One region of the Paenibacillus protaetiae genome, then DNA from elsewhere that is predicted to be linked to it. Evidence: riboswitches for the same ligand, from Rfam matches in the RefSeq annotation. Region 1 holds a riboswitch; each other region holds the start of a gene.

Evidence for each region. Region 1 has a riboswitch for ZMP and ZTP ahead of ET464_RS16225 (TIGR01440 family protein). Riboswitches for the same ligand answer to the same signal wherever they lie in the genome.
Region 2: it holds a riboswitch for ZMP and ZTP, as region 1 does, so the genes downstream of both, ET464_RS05250 (DJ-1/PfpI family protein) here and ET464_RS16225 (TIGR01440 family protein) in region 1, are expected to answer to the same signal.
Region 3: it holds a riboswitch for ZMP and ZTP, as region 1 does, so the genes downstream of both, ET464_RS11670 (bifunctional 5,10-methylenetetrahydrofolate dehydrogenase/5,10-methenyltetrahydrofolate cyclohydrolase) here and ET464_RS16225 (TIGR01440 family protein) in region 1, are expected to answer to the same signal.

The regions. Positions count from the first base shown of each region.
Region 1 is NZ_CP035492.1:3,505,216-3,511,598, reverse strand. It holds gene ET464_RS16235 (peptide ABC transporter substrate-binding protein) at 1-977, opposite strand, end outside; gene ET464_RS16230 (serine hydroxymethyltransferase) at 1,574-2,821, opposite strand; gene ET464_RS16225 (TIGR01440 family protein) at 2,945-3,532, opposite strand; ZMP/ZTP riboswitch at 3,737-3,817, opposite strand; gene ET464_RS16220 (low molecular weight protein arginine phosphatase) at 3,903-4,478, opposite strand; gene ET464_RS16215 (manganese efflux pump MntP) at 4,541-5,086, opposite strand; gene ET464_RS16210 (L-threonylcarbamoyladenylate synthase) at 5,174-6,241, opposite strand; gene spoIIR (stage II sporulation protein R) at 6,330-6,383, opposite strand, start outside.
Region 2 is NZ_CP035492.1:1,174,822-1,181,204, reverse strand. It holds gene ET464_RS05260 (helix-turn-helix transcriptional regulator) at 1-333, shown strand, start outside; gene bglX (beta-glucosidase BglX) at 516-2,705, shown strand; ZMP/ZTP riboswitch at 2,761-2,840, shown strand; gene ET464_RS05250 (DJ-1/PfpI family protein) at 2,904-3,473, shown strand; gene ET464_RS05245 (choice-of-anchor I family protein) at 3,710-6,383, shown strand, end outside.
Region 3 is NZ_CP035492.1:2,498,309-2,504,691, forward strand. It holds gene htpG (molecular chaperone HtpG) at 1-818, opposite strand, end outside; gene pdaA (delta-lactam-biosynthetic de-N-acetylase) at 1,106-1,888, opposite strand; gene ET464_RS20330 (hypothetical protein) at 2,063-2,386, shown strand; gene ET464_RS11660 (hypothetical protein) at 2,388-2,822, opposite strand; gene pruA (L-glutamate gamma-semialdehyde dehydrogenase) at 3,046-4,614, opposite strand; ZMP/ZTP riboswitch at 4,758-4,842, shown strand; gene ET464_RS11670 (bifunctional 5,10-methylenetetrahydrofolate dehydrogenase/5,10-methenyltetrahydrofolate cyclohydrolase) at 4,937-5,815, shown strand; gene ET464_RS11675 (cyclodeaminase/cyclohydrolase family protein) at 5,793-6,383, shown strand, end outside.

The DNA.
Region 1 (6,383 bases):
TGACGGTTAATGGCAAGCGTAAGCGCCTTACGGATCTTCACGTTGTCGAAAGGTTTAACCGTTGTGTTGAACAGGTAGTAGTACAGGTTAGCCGATGGAGAAATCGTCAGCTCATCTTTATGTGTTTGTTTCAATGTTTCCAGTTGATCTGTAGGGATGGAACCAACCGGTTTACCAGCCCAGTCAAGCTGATCGGTTTCGTACATGCTCAGCTCTGTAGCGGAGTCAAGCACTTCGGAGAACGTTACTTTTGTAAACTTGATTTCGTCTGCTGCATAGTAGTTGTCGTTTTTCACGATCGAAATCGAGTTGTTTTTTTGCCAGTCGCCCATTTTGAAAGGACCGTTGCCGATAATTGTTTTGGCATCAGCAGCCCACGCTTCGTTGTCTTTTACAGACGGATGAACCGGGTAGTAGGTATAGAAGCCTACAAGGCTGTCGAAGTATGGAGTTGGAGCGTTCAGCGTAACTACGAGCGTTTTGTCGTCTGTAGCTTTAACGCCGACATTATCAACCGAACCGCCGTTCAGGTTGTAATCTTCAGCGCCTTTCAAGTAGTACAGCTGGTAAGCATATGCCGATGGCTGCGGCTTCAGGTTTGGATCAAGAGCACGTTTCCAAGCATATTCGAAGTCGCCTGCGGTTACAGGATCGCCATTGCTCCACTTGGAATCACGAAGGTGGAACGTATAAGTCAGGCCGTCTTCCGACACATCCCAGGATTCAGCTACGCCTGGAACTACTTTGCCGTCAGCATCTTTGCGAGTCAAGCCTTCGAACAAACCGTTTACAACTGTAGACGATACATTGTCTTGTACTTGCGCCGGGTCAAGAGATGGCGGTTCCGAGCCGATGTTCATGCGAAACTCAGTTTTGCTGCCGCCGCTGCCGCTGTCCTTGGATCCGCATGCAGTCGCAATGACCGAAAAAATCAAGATTACGGAAACAAGTGTAAATGCAAACTTCTTCGATTTCATGTCTTTCCTCCTAAATTTTTTGTAATAGCTCCATCTTCCTCCGAGAAGCACTAGTAGTACTCTGGTCTTGGTTACACAAAAAGCCCGATGCGTGTAATGATCCCCCATCTATGCCATTTGAATCAACTCAAACCTGTTCGGCCGTTGATAGAACTATCCCCCCACTTACTGCCAAAAACAAGCAAACTAATTTTAAACTTTTCTAACTATACCATCGAAATTAATTATTCCGCAACAATATGTAAGGTGTAAATTTATGTATTTTTTGAATTTTTACAATCGTTCATTTGTTTTTAATGCTTTATTTATCAAATGTTCTGCCGTTTTAATATGTTATTGCATTACTATTGTAAATTATTGTCGCTTAATCGCGTTTATGCTTCTCCGCTTTATTCATTTATTAGAGCAAAGTTATTCCATCAGTTCCCTTAAAAAAGAACGGATACCAAACATGCCGGAAGCAAGCTTATTATGCTACCTGCCAGACCCCGTTATACTCCTCTCGATTAAACAAAAACAAGCGAATGCAAAAAGGGTGTCCCGCAAGTTATCGGAAGATAACCTGCGGGACACCCTTTGGCGGAAGCCGCTATAAATTAGTAGTTCAATTTCGGATACAGCGGATATTGTGCCGTCAAATCGCTAACCATGCCGCGCGCTTTGGCAAGCACTGCTTCATCCTTTGGATTTTTCAATGTCATGGCGATAATTTCAGCGATTGTTTTCATTGCTTTTTCATCCATGCCGCGGGATGTTGCAGCCGGCGTGCCGATGCGGATACCGCTTGTAATGAACGGGCTTGTCGTATCAAACGGAATCGCGTTTTTGTTCACTGTAATTTGAACCGAATCCAGTACATGCTCAGCATCTTTACCCGTAATGTTCAGGTTGCGCAGATCAACCAGCATCAGATGATTGTCCGTACCGCCGGATACGAGGTTAATGCCTTGCTCCGTAAGGCCGTCCGCCAGCGCTTTTGCGTTGTTGATCACGTTTTGCGCGTAAGTTTTGAACGAAGGCTGAAGCACTTCGCCGAACGCAACGGCTTTCGACGCGATGACATGCATCAGCGGTCCGCCTTGCGTGCCAGGGAATACTGCTTTATCAATCGCTTGCGCCCAAGGCTGACGGCAGAGGATCATGCCGCCGCGAGGACCGCGGAGCGTTTTGTGCGTCGTTGTCGTAACAAAATGTGCATGCGGCACTGGGCTCGGATGCAGGCCTGCAGCAACCAGACCGGCGATATGCGCCATGTCGACCATGAACAATGCGCCTACGTCTTGAGCGATTTGGCCGAGTTTTTCAAAATCAATGATGCGCGGATATGCGCTTGCGCCGGCAACGATCAGGCGAGGGCGGTGTTTAAACGCCGCTTTGCGCACTTCTTCGTAGTCGATCGTGAACGTGTTTTCGTTAACGCCGTAAGCTACGAAGTTGTAAAGAAGGCCGGATGCGTTAACCGGGCTGCCGTGCGTCAAGTGGCCGCCATGCGCCAGGTTCATGCCCAGCACCGTGTCGCCAGGTTTCAGCGCTGCCAGGTATACCGCAAGGTTGGCTTGTGCGCCGGAGTGAGGCTGAACGTTCGCATGCTCGGCGCCGAAAATATCTTTCGCACGGTCGCGCGCAATGTTCTCCACGATGTCTACATGCTCGCAGCCGCCGTAGTAGCGTTTGCCTGGATAGCCTTCCGCGTATTTGTTCGTAAGCACGGAACCCATCGCTTCCATAACCGCTTCGCTGACAATGTTCTCGGATGCGATTAATTCGATGTTGTCGCGCTGGCGCTGCAATTCAAGCCCCATTGCTTTCAAAACTTCCGGATCTTGGTTTCTCAGGTTTTCCATTTGAATAATCCTCCTAAAGGTTGGTGTAGTTGGACGACATTTGCCCGGTTTCATGCATATTGTTCCTGCAGCAATCCGCGTATTCTGCTCGCTGCTGCATTCATCTCCATAGAAAAGTCCGCGTTAGTCACATGCGCCGGGCTGATCCGGATTTTGAGAAAGCTCTTCCAGCTTATAAACAGCCCGCTCGCCGCCGATCAGCTTTGGCCTTGTGTAGGCCATCGTGACATGCGCTTTGCCGATTTCCAATATCGAAGGCCTTACGGGAACCGCTACTCTTTTCAAGTGCATCCCGATAAACGTGTCTCCAATATCGATTCCGGCATGAGCTTGAACCGTCTCCGCCAGGCAAGCATTCGGCAAATGCCTGTAAGCGTACGAAGCCATTGATCCGCCCGCTTTCGGCACCGGAACGGCAGAAACCAGCTCCAGCCCGTAACGTTCGGCCGCTTCCCGCTCCAGCACCAATGCCCGGTTCAAATGCTCGCAGCATTGATATACCGGATAAAAGCCAATCCGTTGCCGCGCCGCTTCAACGCCGTCAAAGATTTGCTGCGCCACATCCCCCGAACCGGAGGTGCCGATGCGTCCGCCGTTTACTTCGCTTGTGCTCGTGCCGATAACCAGCAGCTGTCCGGCCTTCAGGCCGCCGGCCTCAGCCAGTTCGCGGACAATCGTTTCCACCTGATGGGATATCAAACTTGTAGCCACTTCGCTCCACTCCTTATGTCTGCCTTTACGGCATGCTGTGACGTCCGAAGTTTTATGCAGCAAGTGAAGGTTACGGATCTTCTCCGCCGAGACCGCACACCAGGTACTACTGCATGCTGCATCAGTCAAAATCAAACAGCTTTAGTATACCTAATTCTGGCCCAAAAGACGAAAAAAGAGCAAGACACGCTAACTCAGCGTGCTGCTCTTTGCCCAGGCGACCGGCCGTATGTTCCGATGCTCCACCGTGGTTACCCACTTCCGTCGCCAGTCACATCGGATATCCGTTTATGCACTTCCATCATAGCTGAACTTCCGTTGAAAATCAATCCATTGCCGCCTAAACAGCATAACAAAATATCCCTATGCGCTACTTTTCCAGCCGGTCCAGCAGCTTCAGCAAAGCCGCTTCAATCTCTTGCGCGCAGCGGTCATATTCCTCCAGCGGCCCGCCAAACGGATCCGCAATATCAAAGCTTGGTATTTTCCGCTCCAGCAGCAGCAGCTCCGACCGTTCCTCGTCTGTCAGCTGGCCGCCCAATGCCTGCTTCATATGCATCTCCGTATACAGCTGCTCCAGCTTTTCAATATCGGCTAGCGTGCTTTCATCCAAATGGACGAATTCCTTTAAGGTATAGGTTTTTTCTACCGCCTCGGGAAACCATTGCAGCAAACTGCGTTTATGCGAAGCTGTCATCGTCAGCACCAGATCCGCCCACTCCACTGCACCCGGATCAAGCGCATTTGATTTGCCGCCATGATCAATCCGGCGCTTGCGCAGCACCTCCGCCGCATGGCGCGATACAGGCAGCCCGTCCATCGTCGACACCCCTGCGGATTTGACTTCAATCGGCACGCCTCTCTCCTGCGCCAGCTTGCGCAATAAAGCCTCGGCCATAGGAGAACGGCACGTATTGCCTGTGCAGACGAACAAGATGCGCTTCATGCCGGTAAACCTCCTTTGTGATTGAACGAAATAGTCAGAAATACTCGGATATCGTCAGATGCTCATATCATAAACAGTATGCCGAATAATAACAAGATTGCACCGCCGCAAGCCTCTCCATACTCGCCAAGGTTGCGGCCGGCCCGCCGGCCGAGCATCAAGCCCATAATGGACATCAGCCCGCCGAAAAAACCGAAGGCAAGCACCGTTACGGCAACATCAGCCGCAAAAACGCCAAGCGATATGCCGACCGAAAACGAATCCACGCTGACGCTGAGCGCCAGCACGAGCGTGCCCCATAAGGTCCGCGTATCCACCGGCCTGACCTGTTCGCCCCGCAGCGAGTTGTAAATCATATGCCCGCCAAGCAGCAGCAGAAGCGCGCCGGCCGCCATGCTTGCAATATGACCCAGCAAAGCGCCAACCAGCTTTCCCATCCAGATGCCTGCCAGCGGCATCAGCACATGGAACAATGCAATAATAAGGCTCAGCCGCAAAATATGCTTTAGCCGTATGCCTCTCAGACCGATTCCGATGCCCAGCGAAAAAGCATCCATCCCAAGTGCGGCCGCCATAAGCAGCAAAGTAAACAACTGGCCAGCGGCCATCTCTGGACCGTTCAATGCGCATCTCCCCCATGTCCACATCCGTACATAACCAAACATATGCGGACAAGGAGGCAAACATGACCCCGCTTATACTCGTATAACCTGCCCTCCGGCAGCTTTGCGCAGCCGGTTCATAAGCGCAAGGCCGAGCCCTTCCTCCGGGCAGCCCTCGGCCCAAATGCGCTGGATGCCCGCTTCGTCAAAATGCCGCAGAGAGGCGTAAAGTCCGGCTGCCGCTTGCCCCAGCTCCTGCTTGCTGCCGCAGGAAAGCACGACATCGGCTTCATATTCGGCGGCATGCTCCGCGAATGCAAGCACGCCCGTTGTTTCCCCGCGCGCTTTGGCCAGCCCGGCTTCTTTGCGGATGCAAGCGGCCACTGCGGACGGCTCTCCGCAGACGATCACCATTTCGCCGTGCGGCGCATAATGCGTATACTTCATGCCCGGCGACCGCGGCGCTTCCGTTTGTTCGCCGGCTGCCGTCGGGGCATCAATGCGGACGCCCGGCGCCGCCTGCTCCAGCTGCTCCGGGGTAATGCCGCCCGGACGGAGGATGCGCACGCCATCTTCGCCCGTAATTTGGATCACCGTCGACTCCAGCCCGACGCCGCAGGCGCCTCCGTCAACGACGCCGCCGATCCGGCCGTCCAAATCGTCCAGCACATGCCCCGCTTCCGTCGGGCTGGGACGCCCCGACTTATTGGCGCTTGGCCCGGCCAGCGGACAGCCGGACTGGCGGATCAGCGCCAGCGCAGCCGGATGATCCGGCATCCGGACGCCTACCGTATCCAGCCCCGCGGTTACAAGCGGGGATACCGCCCCCGGAATTACAGGCAGCACAAACGTAAGCGGCCCCGGCCAAAATGCGTCCATCAGACGGCCTGCCAGCTCCGGATACGGGAGCACAAGCGCATCCAGCTGGCTTTTGTCTGCGATATGCACAATTAACGGATTGTCCGAAGGGCGCCCCTTCGCTTCAAAAACCTGCCGGATCGCCTCTGTATTCCGGGCATCGGCTCCAAGCCCGTATACCGTCTCCGTCGGAAATGCGACAAGGCCGCCGCTGCGGAGCAGATCGGCGGCTTCTTGCAGCTGCCGGACGTCTGCGGGCAGCGTAACCGGCCATACTTTGGTTCGTTTCGTTTTGTTCTTCATCTATGCCTCAGCTTCTTCATATATGGTGCATCTATTATAACATACCCATGCCATGCCAGGCTTCCGGCAAAACCGCCGACGGCCCCTATTAAGCAAACAGCGCTTTTAACCAGTGAATCAGCTTCTCGATCAGTTCGACCAG
Region 2 (6,383 bases), 1.9 Mb from region 1:
GAGCGGATGATGGAGCTGCTCCCGCTCATGCAGCAGGAAGCGGCAAAGCCGTTTGTACTGGAGGAGTGGGCGGAGAGGCTGGGCGTTACGCCTTATTATTTTTGCAAGCTGTTCCGTGCGGCGATGCGCATGACGCCTATGGAATTTATTACGCGCTGCAGGCTGCAGGCCGCCAAGCAATGGCTGCTGGAACGGAAAGATGCCGCCATCGGGCAAATCGCGGAAGAGGCGGGGTATCCGAATGCGAGCTATTTCAACAAACGTTTTATGGAGCATGAAGGCATGACGCCAACCGCTTACCGCAAGCTGTACGCCATACGGCAGGAGAACTGACAGGTACGGAGCTTGTGCTGAAAGCCCGGCAACTTGAAAGCCGGTCACTTCTGCCAGCAAATGCAGATGGCTCTGACGCGTTAAAGCTGACGCCGTGCAGGAAAGCTGGACAAAATCGGATACGATTATAGCAATCTCATTTCTATTAGCTGCTGTTAGAGTCCGGTATAATAAGGAGATTAATGCCAAAATTATGTTGGAGGACGAACACGGTGACGAAACGATCTCTTACCGATTTGCTGGCGCAGATGACGCTGGATGAGAAAATTGCGCAGCTTGTGCAGCTTACGCCTAACTTTTTGAACGACAATGATGCGAATTTGACAGGCCCGCTTGCTTCGATGGGCTTAAATCCGGAAGCGGTGTGGAATGTCGGCTCTGTCCTTAGCGCAGTCGGCGCCAAAGAAACGATTGCTTTGCAGGAACAATATATGAAGAACAACCGGCTGGGCATTCCGCTTATTCTGATGGCGGATATTATTCACGGCTACCGGACGATTTTCCCCGTATCGCTTGGGTTAGCCAGCTCGTGGGATATGGAGCTCGCCGAGCGCAGCGCCGCGATTGCGGCGAAGGAATCTTCGGTAGCGGGCATCCATGTCACATTTGCGCCGATGGCGGATTTGGTGCGGGACCCGCGCTGGGGGCGCGTGATGGAATCGACGGGCGAAGACCCGTATTTGAACAGCGAATTTGCGCGGGCGTTCGTGCGGGGCTTCCAAGGCAGCGATCTGACCGGCGACACGGACCGCATGGCGGCATGCGTAAAGCACTTTGCTGCATATGGCGCAGCGGAAGGCGGCCGTGATTACAACACGGTCAACATGTCAGAGCGGCAGCTTCGCGAGTCTTATTTGCCGGCCTATAAAGCGGCGCTGGAGGAAGGCTGCGAGCTCGTCATGACTTCGTTTAACGTTGTCGACGGCATTCCGGCTACCGGAAACCGCAAGCTGATGCGCGATTTGCTTCGTGAGGAATGGGGATTCGACGGCGTCCTGATTTCGGACTGGGGCGCTGTTCAGGAAATGATTCCGCACGGCGCAGCGGAGGATAACGCGGAAGCGGCGCACAAAGCGATTGCAGCGGGCGTCGATATGGAAATGATGAGTTCTTGTTACGCTCAGTCGTTAAAGGAGCTTGTGCAATCCGGCCAAGTGGATGAGGAATGGATCAATGAATCGGTGCTGCGCGTACTGCAGCTGAAGGACAAGCTTGGCTTGTTCGACAACCCGTTCCGAGGTGCGGACGAGCAGCGCGAGAAGGAAATCATTTTATGCGATGAGCACCGCCAAGCGGCACGGGAAATAGCGGCCAAGTCATGCGTTTTGCTTAAAAATGAAAACGTGCTGCCGCTGCGGGCGGAGCAGAAAATAGCGCTGATCGGCCCATTCGCGCAAAGCGGAGATGTGTTGGGGCCGTGGTCGATATGGGGCTCCCAAGATGAAGCGGTTCAGCTGTTCGCCGGGCTGGCCGGCAAAACGGATGTTTCCCGCATCGCCGTTGCAGAGGGCTGCGGCATTACAAGCGGCACTGAAGCGCAGGCGCAGCAAGCGATCCTCGCTGCACAAGACGCGGATGTAATTGTGCTCGCGCTGGGCGAAGCTTCCGAGATGAGCGGAGAAGCCGGCAGCCGGTCGGATATACGCCTGCCGGAAGTACAGCTGCAGCTGGCATACCGGCTGCAGCAGCTGGGCAAACCGGTTGTCGCCGTCTTGTTTAACGGACGTCCGCTTGATCTTCACGGCATTATTGATGTTGCGGATGCGGTGCTGGAAGCGTGGTATCCGGGCACGGAAGGCGGCAATGCGATAGCCGATGTGCTGTACGGCAGCGTGAATCCGGCCGGGCGTCTGACGATGTCATTCCCTTATTCGGTCGGACAGGTTCCGGTATATTATAATTCATACAATACGGGCCGTCCGCTTACGCCGGCGAATGCAGACCAGCGGTATGTCTCGAAATATTTGGATATTCCTAACGCGCCTTTATTTCCTTTTGGCTTTGGGCTTAGCTATACGGAGTTCGCATATGGCGATCTGGCGATCTCCGCAGCCGAGATGGGCGAGACGGACAAGCTGACGGTATCGGTGCAGGTGACCAACGCGGGAAAGACGGCCGGTGAAGAAGTGGTTCAGCTTTACGTTCGTGATTTGGCCGGTGAAGTGGTTCGTCCGTTAAAAGAGCTGAAAGGCTATCGCAAGCTGAAGCTGGAGCCTGGCGAATCGGCCGATGTACAATTCACGCTGACAGAGGAACAGCTTCGTTATTATCATTCCGATTTGACTTTTGCAAGCGATGCAGGGCTCTTTGAGGTGCATGTCGGGCCGAACAGCCGCGATACTGCGGTTCAAACCTTCCGGCTTGTAAAATAACTTTTAAATCCCTATTGATGCGGAGACGGTTCCCCGCCTATAATAGAAGTAAATATTTGGTATGTGTAACTGGCGTAACGCGGAATACCGCGGGGGAGCACATATGTCTAATTGCCGTACGCCTGGGCGAAAGTATTTGACCGAACTAACGGTCAAATACTTTTTTTATTTCATTCGAAGAAAGGTCAGGTGGCTGGGATGAAGGTTGCATTTGTATTGTTCGACGGAATGACGACGCTGGATTTTATCGGGTTTTATGATGCGGTAACGCGGCTTCGTATATTGCAGGCTGAATTATCGTGGGCGTTTTGCTCGGATAAACCGCAGATTACGGACGACAAAGGGCTTAAGCTGCAGATGGACGAAGTGCTTCCGGACTTGTCCGGCTACGATGTTGTATTTGTGCCCGGCGGTATGGCCACGAGGCAGCTCCGGTTCGACGAGGCTTTTGTTGCATGGCTTCAGACCGCAGCGAATGCGCCTTACAAAGTATCCGTCTGTACAGGGGCGCTGCTGCTTGGGGCTGCAGGTTTTCTGGCCGGCAAGACGGCGACGACCAATTCCAGCGCCTACGACTTGCTGGAGCCTTATTGCGGGCAGGTAAGCCGGGAAAGATATGTACAGGACGGCCATATATTTACAGGCGGCGGCGTGTCGGCATCAATTGATTTGGGTTTGTTTTTTGTTGAACGGTTATATGGTTCGTCGGCCGCCCGCCAAATACAAGCAATGATGGATTACCCGTATTATACGGCTGCAATCGAATAGGTAATCTCCATGATAAGTAGAACCGGTTCTCCCGATAGGGGGGACCGGTTCTAACGTTTCAAGGAGGGGAATTGCATTTCATCGGATATGCTCTGGCTTTGGAAGCAGGTCTTATTGCTTGATACACCCAAATAAATGTTAAATTTTACTAAAAATTAACGCCTGTGTTAACAAAGGACAAACAATTTCTCCTTAAACTACACTATAAATCAAACGAATGAAGGAGTGATTGAAACTTGAAATCGGCAAAAACGAAAAAAATCGTGTCGGTCGCGATGGCTGTGCAGCTTTCTGTCGGTACGATGCTTACTGGTATAGCGGCAGCGGCAGAGGGAGAAGCACCGTCAGCGCCTCAGTTGGGCGTACCCTACGATACGGATGGCATATACAATGTCAGCGTTCCGCACATTATCATTAACCAGGTTTACGGCGGCGGATTAAAACGGGCTGATGATACGTATGCCACGAACGGTTTTATCGAGCTGTATAATCCGACGGATGAAGACGTGGATCTTAATGGCTGGTCGATCCAATATGCGGATCCGGGCAGTGATTACAAAACCGGCGCGACAGGCAGCTGGAGCATGCTGAAGCTTACAGGCGTCATTAAAGCGAAGTCGTCTTATCTTGTAGTTGCCCATCCGACAGGAGCCGCTGCGCCAACATTGGATTTGATGGGCAGAGGCGATCAGCAGTGGGATCAATATATCAATAATAAAGGGTTAAAGGTTGTGCTGATGAGCAACCAGACTCCGCTGGATAACAGTCTTAAAAATCCATTCGCAGCAGAGCCGAAGCCTGCGGGATATGTCGACATGCTAGGTACAGGCAGCAATGATCCGGGCAGTAAAATAGATGGCTACGAGACAGCCTCTCCATCCGGTTCGGCGGAAGGCACCTCCAAGAAAAAAGCGGTTCGCCGCACCAGCTTCCAGGATACGGACAATAACAAGCAGGATTTCGAACAAATTGATTATGAAAAACCGGCTCCGGACAAGCTTGCAACGTACGAACCGCATGACGGCGAAGACGGCGTATGGCTGTCTATTGTGACACCGTCATTGCCTTCCGGTTACGTGAACCAGACCTATGAAGCAGTAATGGAAACGGTTGGCGGATACGGCTCGTATACGTATGAAGCGGACGGGCTGCCGGAGGGATTGTCCATCACGAGCGGCGGCATCATCAGCGGTACGCCAACAGCAGAAGCGTCCAATGTTAAGGTAACGGTTACTGCAACGGACGCCGAAGATTCTTCCATCCAAGTGACCAAATCGTTTGATCTGAACATAAGCCGCGCTGCCATTCAAAGCTTCAAAGATACACTAAACATTACGAAAATCGCCGAATATGCCGTCGGTACCACGAATCCGGATGGCGGCGTTGCCGAAATTGTAAAATATAATAAAGAAAATCAAAAATTTTATTTGGTGAACGGTTCTGCCAATCCGCCAAGCCTAGATATTGTCAGCCTGGACACGGATAACGGACAGCTGGAGAAGGAAAAAAGCGTACCGGTTAAACAACTGTCCGAGACGGGAGGTTTTACGTTCGGCGATTTGACAAGCGTTGTTGTCGACTACGCAACCAAGCGGGTTTATGCAGCTGTACAAGCTGCCGATCCGGCTGTGAAAGGCAAAATTTTGGCGCTGGATTATGAAGGGGATTTAAAGGCATCGTACACGGCGGGCGTTCAGCCGGATATGATTACGACGACCTCCGACGGACGTTACGTGCTGACGGCCGATGAAGCCGAGCCTCGTACGGGCGTGCTGGAGGAAGACGCTCCGGGCAGCGTAACGATCGTGGATACGCAAACCGGCGAGTCTACGCAAGTGTATTTTGACCAAACATCCGTCATTGCACAAGATGTGCATATTCGCGGACAAGTGGTAGACGGCGTATACACTGGTCAAGGGAGCCCGGAAGAAGCGTTTAAAGATTTTGAGCCGGAATATATTGCCGTTTCAAGCGATAATAAGTCCGCTTATGTAACACTACAGGAAAACAATGCGATTGCTAAAATTGATATCCCATCCCGATCGGTCGTTTCGGTCGGCAGTCTCGGCTACAAAGATTTCAGCAAGCCGGAAAACGCGCTGGACTTGCAGGCTGACGGCATCATTAATTTTGAGACAGCTCCGTTCTACGGCGCTTATATGCCGGATGGCGTTGCGTATTATTCCGTTAACGGCGAACATTATTTGCTGACGGCCAATGAAGGCGACGCAACGGAATGGCCTGCGGAAGATCCGATTTTGACGAACATCGCCAAAATTAAAGATCTAAAAGGCGGGCTGGATCCAGCCTCGGATGCTTATAACTTCTTGAAAAACACGACGAAATATGACAGCGATGAAGGACTGACGGACCGGGGCAATGACAGCATTTACTTGCTTGGAGGGCGCTCCTTCTCGGTCTGGAATGCTGATTCGCTGAAGCAAGTTTATGACAGCGGCAGTGACTTTGAAGTCATTACGGGCGAGCGCGATGCGGAGCATTTCAACGTCAGCAATGATGACAATGAGATGGACGCCAGAAGTAAAAAGAAAGGGCCGGAGCCTGAGGGCATAGAAACCGGCGTCGTCGGCAATCATACATTCGCTTTTATCGGGCTGGAGCGCACCAGCGGCATAATGACTTATGACGTGACAGACCCTGAACAGCCGGTATTTGCAAACTATACGAACTCGCGCAAGTTTGAAGATAAGGACGGCCGGCTCAATCTGGATACATTCTCTGGACCGGAAGGCATTGATTTTATTCCTGCAGCTGAAAGCCCTACCGGATTGCCGCTGCTGCTCGTTGCTTATGAAGTGGGCGGAAGAGTAGGCGTATACCAGCTGGATGTGACCAAAGTAACCCTTAACACAAGCTCGTTACCGCTGACGGAAGGCGGCCGGACAGCAC
Region 3 (6,383 bases), 1.0 Mb from region 1:
CTAATATGAATATGCTTCAGCGGCTTGTCGAAGCCGTAACGCTTCTCGAAGTAGAAGTTCTCGTAATCTTCGTCCTTCAGCTCGCTTTTGTTTTTGCGCCAGATCGGCACCATGCTGTTAACGGTTTGTTCTTCCGTATACGACTCAAATTCGCCTTCCGCATCCGCTTTCGGACGTTGCCCGGAAATCTCCATCTTGATCGGGTAACGGATAAAATCCGAATACTTCTTCACGATGGCGCGAAGGCGGTACGTTTCCAGGTACTCGTCGTACGAATCCTCTTCGGTGTTGGCCTTGATATGCAAAATAATATCCGTGCCGGCCGTTTCTTTGGACGCCGGTTCAATCGTGTAGCCTTCCGCGCCTTCGGAATGCCAGCGGTACGCTTCATTTGCGCCCCATGCCTTCGAAATTACAGTCACTTCGTCCGCCACCATAAACGCGGAGTAGAAGCCAACGCCAAACTGGCCGATAATGTTGTGGCCGTCCTTTTGCTCGGTTTCCTTTTTAAAAGCAAGCGAGCCGCTTTTCGCGATGACGCCCAGGTTGTTTTCCAGCTCTTCCGGGGTCATGCCGATGCCGGTATCGGAGATCGTAAGTGTCCGCTTGTCCTTATCGGCTGTAATTTTAATGAAATAGTCTTCTTTGTTAAACGTCAGACCCTCTTCGGTCAACGCCTTGTAGTACATTTTATCAATCGCGTCGCTTGCGTTAGAGATGAGCTCCCGGAGGAAAATTTCCCGCTGCGTATAAATCGAGTTAATCATCATTTCCAGCAAACGTTTCGATTCGGCTTTAAACTGCTGCATAACGGCCATTGAAATGAAGCACTCCTTTCGAATGATCAAATTCGTTAGCACTCTCATTCACTGAGTGCTAAACATCTACCTCTTATATACCATATCCTAAATTTTGCTGTCAACAACCCGAATGCTTACAGCAGGGCAGCCGGACCGGGCGCAGGCTATGCGGATAACAAGACCAAGCCTGCCGTTCCGCAAAAAAGAAGCTTGCAAGGCTTATGCGGCCTAGCAAGCTTCTTGTTTCATATGTCACCGAACCTGCACATGCATGGTACTGGAAGCAGCCTGTCGCAAGGAGCCCGTTACGCCTCCGGCGTATGAGCTTTCATCTCATCCAAGCTTTTAAACACATATCCTTGCGCTCTTGCATCATCAATAATGCGCCCCAGCGCCTCCGCATTGTCCTTCGACACCGAATGCAGCAAAATAACCGCACCCGGATGAAGCTGGGACATGACGCTCCGGTAAGCAAAATCCGCCCCTCTCTGCATGGCGGTATCCCAGTCCTTGTACGCAATCGACCAGAACACGTTCGTATAGCCCATTTCCTTGCTGACGGCCAGCGACCGTTCATTAAAAATGCCGCGCGGCGTACGCAAGTAGGTCATCGTCTGCTGGCCGGTCACAGCGGTAACGCCATTTTTCACTTTATCCAGCTCGGCCCGGATCTGCTCGCGCGGAATTTGGCTCATATCCGGATGGCTCCACGAATGGTTGCCGATCAGATGCCCTTCCTTGACCATCCGGTTCAGCAGCTCCGGCTCGGTTTTAATGTAATGGCCGGTTACAAAAAAAATCGCCGACACCTGCTTTGCCTTCAGCACGTCCAAAATTTTGGCCGTATAGCCGTTTTCATAACCGTTGTCGAACGTCAAATACAGCTCCTTCGAGCTTACATCCCCTGTAAACACAGCGCCGTATTTGGCGAGCAGCTCTTTGAACCCTTCTTCATCAATAGAAGGAAGCTGGCCTTTTACGCTTTTTTTAAACCCAAAATGAAAAGCGCCGTCCGCATAAACCGCCGGCATTTGGCCAATCATCACAAGCATGGACAGCAAAGCAACGGCGACTCGCAGCCGCTTCATCGTCTCCACCCCTTTTTTTGCCGCGCCTATTCAGGCGACTGCTCTTTCTTTTGCCATAACCTTCATCTGTTTATTATCCTCAGAAGCAAAGGAAATATGTAGCGACGGCAAAAAAGTTACCTTTCACGCGCATCGTGGGTTATTATGGAAATATGGGCAAAAGGAGGAGATCCGATGAGCGATAACGGACACAATAATGATACAGGATTTAACCAAGGGCAAGGGGAGCAGCAGCATTTAACAGCTGAAGGCTCCTTGTCCGAACCGTCTGAACTTGAAAAAAAGACGGCCCTGCATACGGAAACCGCTGCGAGCCGTTCGGAAGTGCCTGTTTTTAACGATGCCACTGACCATTACCGGAACATTATGGGCGCCCCAAGCCAAAAAGCGAATCTGAATCAGATGCCAAAGCCGCTTCGCTGGTTTGGCTATTTCTTTTATACGGTCATTGCCCTGATGGTTGTTTCTTTTGTTATATCCTATCTGATGAACCGCTAAATCAAGGCGTGTCAGCAACAATTTTCACATAGCTGTTCCCGCTTTTGACAGCAAGCGCTGCGCTTGGGCTTGTGCCGGGAATCGACCACACTTCCGTACCCGCGGGAAACGTGTTGGAGGATCTTGCGCCTTCCTCCAGTCGTTCCTCCGAGTGGCGCTCCGCAATTTCCCCCAGCTTCTCGCTAACATTCAGCACCGTCTCCGCTGTTATCCGGTAAATCACATTGTCCCATTTCACGGATGCAAATGCGTACGATTTTTGCTCGCTTGATAGGGTTACGGAATGATCGTCCCGAAGGGGGGCAAGCTGATGCTCCAGGTCAGACGGGCCAGCTGGAACGTTGGCCGCTTTCACCTCTGAATGCGAGGATTCGCTGGAGCAGGCGGCCAGAATTATGCAGGCTGCTATCCCTAACAGCATGAAGGTTTTTTTCATACCAATCACCTCATCCTCTTAACGCAAGCTGCCTGCAAAAGGTTACCAGCATTACCGGAATTGTTCGGTATTCAGTTTGGAACGAAATGGTAGATTGTGAATCCCGCAATCCGTCTTGCGGGGTTCAAGACGCACCAAAAGTCCCCGCTGCCCTTGCTGCAAAGGGGTGCGGGGACTGCAAATGACGGCGCACAGCCGCATACAGCCGGTAAGACGTTCCTGCTTACAGCTTCCGGGAAAGCGCCTTGGCTTGCGTAAACAGCAGCAAATAATCATAACCTCCGGCTTTCGAATCCGTGCCGGACATATTAAAGCCTCCAAACGGATGAGCGCCAACCAGCGCGCCCGTACATTTGCGGTTAATATATAAATTGCCGCAGTGCATCTCTTCAAGCGCTTCGGCAATACGACCCTCGTCAGCGGAAAAAAAAGACCCGGTAAGGCCGTATTCCGTATCGTTGAATAAAGCGATTGCCTCCTTATAATCTTTGGCTTTGCCCATCGCCAGCACCGGGCCAAAAATCTCCTCCTGCATAATGCGAGCTTTGCCGTCCACATCCGCAAATATCGTCGGCTCGATATAATAACCGTTCCCTGCCGCTTTGCCACCGCCGGCAATGAGCTTCCCTTCCGTTTTGCCGATGTCGATATAACGGAGAATCCGCGTATAGGAGCTTTGGTCAATAACCGGCCCAATCCGGTAATTACGCTCCGGCAGGCCAATCTCCAGCTTTTGGGTAAGCGCGGCTGCTTTTTCCACCACCTGGTCGTACACCGCCTCTACAATAAATGCACGCGAGCCGGCGGAGCATTTTTGCCCCTGGTAGCCAAAAGCCGACGTCACGATTGCTTGCGCCGCCGCATCCAGATCCGCCGTTTCGTCGACAACAATCCCATCCTTGCCGCCCATCTCGGCAATGACGCGTTTGATCCAGATTTGGCCCTCCGCCGTCTGCGCGGCAAGCGCGTTAATATGAAGGCCAACCTCCTTGGAGCCGGTAAAGCTGACAAAACGGGTGCGCGGATGAGACGTTAAATAATCGCCGATTTCCGCGCCGCTGCCCGGAATAAAATTCAGAACGCCGTCCGGCAGGCCAACCTCCTTCATCAGCTCCGCAAAGTGGTAAGCCACAATAGCAGACTGCGAGGACGGCTTCAGCAGCACGGTGTTGCCCGTCACAATCGCTGCGCACGTCATGCCGGTGCAGATCGCATTCGGAAAATTCCACGGCGGCAGAATTACGCCTACGCCAAGCGGAATATAATTCACTTTGTTGACCTCGCCCAGCACCGCCGTTAAAGGAAGCGTCTCGTTAATGCCCTCCAGCCTCATCATTTCCCGGGCGTAAAATTCCATAAAATCAATCGCTTCCGCCGTATCCGCATCGGCTTCCGCATAGTTTTTACCGGATTCCAGCACCATCACCGCCGAGAACAAATGCTTGCGCTCGCGCATCCGCTTTGCCGCCTGCAGCAAATATTCCGCCCGCTCCCTTGCGGGAGTTTTCCGCCAGCTTTCGAACGCGGCAAGCGCCGTTTGCATCGCTTTTTCCGCCAGCCCCACATCGGCTTTGCTGACATAACCAACCACTTCATCCAGGTTGCCCGGGTTGATGGAGACGATGTGGTCCTCCGTCACGATACGTTCGGAACCAATCAGCAGCGGATATTGCCGCCCGAAGCCGGTTTTTACCTGCGCAATCGCAGCTTCCATCGCCTTCCGGTGATGCTCTTGCGTAAAATCAGTTAACGGTTCGTTTGCAAACGGCGTTATACGGGCATATAATCCCATCGGTCCAGCTCCCCTCTCTGTGCAGAACGCTGCACACTGCTCATTCCTTTTATTGTATGTATAGATAAATACGCCCGTTTTGTGAGTACAGAACGAAAATGGCTTGAAGAAGCCCCTCTTGAACGGGTACAATAAAAGAAATAACAGCGGTATGCGACTGGCGATGAAAGTGGAATCAACCACAAGGAAGCATACGGCTTGATCGTGCCGTTCGCCTGGGGAAAGTATTTGCGTGGCCTACGTCTGCCATAGACGAGGCATGCGAATGCTTTTTTTATTTATCCGGAGGTTATCAATCGCTCAACAAGGAGATGGATGAAACATGGCGGACATATACAAAGCCAAGGAAGCGGCGGAAGCCGTATATGAAACGATAAAACACGGAGTGGCAGACTGGAAAAGACAGGGGATCACGCCGCGTATCGCTACTCTGCTGGTGGAGGGCGACCCGGCTTCGGCTTATTACGCGGAAGCGAAACGGAAAACTGCAGGCAAGCTGGGCATATCCTTTGAGCTGCATAGCTTTAAAGCGGACGTATCCGAAGCGGAGCTGCTTCAGTGCATCAGCCGGTTAAACGAGAACCCGGATGTGCATGGCATTATGCTGGAGCTGCCGCTGCCGAAACATTTGAATCCCGGCACGATTGAAGCTGCGATTGCGCCAACGAAAGACGTGGACGGCGTAACGCCTGCCAACAAGCTGGCGACCGTGACGGGAGCCGCCGGCTTGTACCCGGCCACGCCGCAAGCGTGCATCAAGCTGGTGAAGCATTACGGCCATAAGCTGGAAGGCGTTAACGTGACCTTGGTCGGCTGCGGCCGAACGGTCGGCCTGCCGCTGTTCCATTTGCTGCAGCGGGAACACGCAACCGTGACGGTATGCCATGCGTATACGCCGGACCTTACGCCGCATCTAAAGCAGGCGGCTATTTCCTTTGTTGCGGTCGGCAATCCCGGCACCGTAACGAAAGAGATGGTCCATCCGGGTCTTGTGCTGATCGACGCAGGCATTAACGAGACGGCGGACGGCTCCATCGTTGGCGACGTTGCGGCGGATGCCGGGCAGCATGCCGCTGCCTATTCCCCTGTGCCGGGCGGAGTCGGCACGCTTACGACTGCCGTTCTGTTCGAAAACCTGCTGAAAGCCATTCAGCTGCAAACCGAAAGGAATGTTAACTATGAGTACGCCCATTTCGTTTGATCAATCGATTCGCAGCTTCCTTAAGGAAGCTGGAAGCGCAAGCCCGACGCCAGGCGGCGGGAGCATCGCCGCTGTTGCCGCTGCGCTAGGCGCGGCCATGACCGCGATGGTCGGCAGCTTGTCGCAAAGCAGCAAATTCGCCGAAGTAAAACCGCAGATGGACGCCGCTCTTGCGAAAATGAACGCCTTGACGGCGGAATGCGAGCAGTTGATGGGGGACGACATCACTGCATTTGATGCATATATGGCCGCATTAAAGCTGCCGAAAGAAACGGAGGAGCAGAAGCTCCTCCGCAAGCAGGCGCTGCAGCAAGCAGCAGCCGGTGCGATCGCTGTCCCGCTCCGCCTGCTGGAGGCCTGTGCCGGAGGGATCGCCGTTGCCGGCACGATCGCCGAGATTGCGAATGCCAACGTCATCTCTGATCTTGGCATCGGTGTCCTTATGCTTGAAGCAGCCGCGCAGTCTGCATTGCTGACGGTCGAAATCAATTTACCGCAAATCAAGGATGAAGGGGAGCGCAGCCGCTGCTTCACGCAAGCCGATTCGCTCATCCGCCAAATGGAAGCG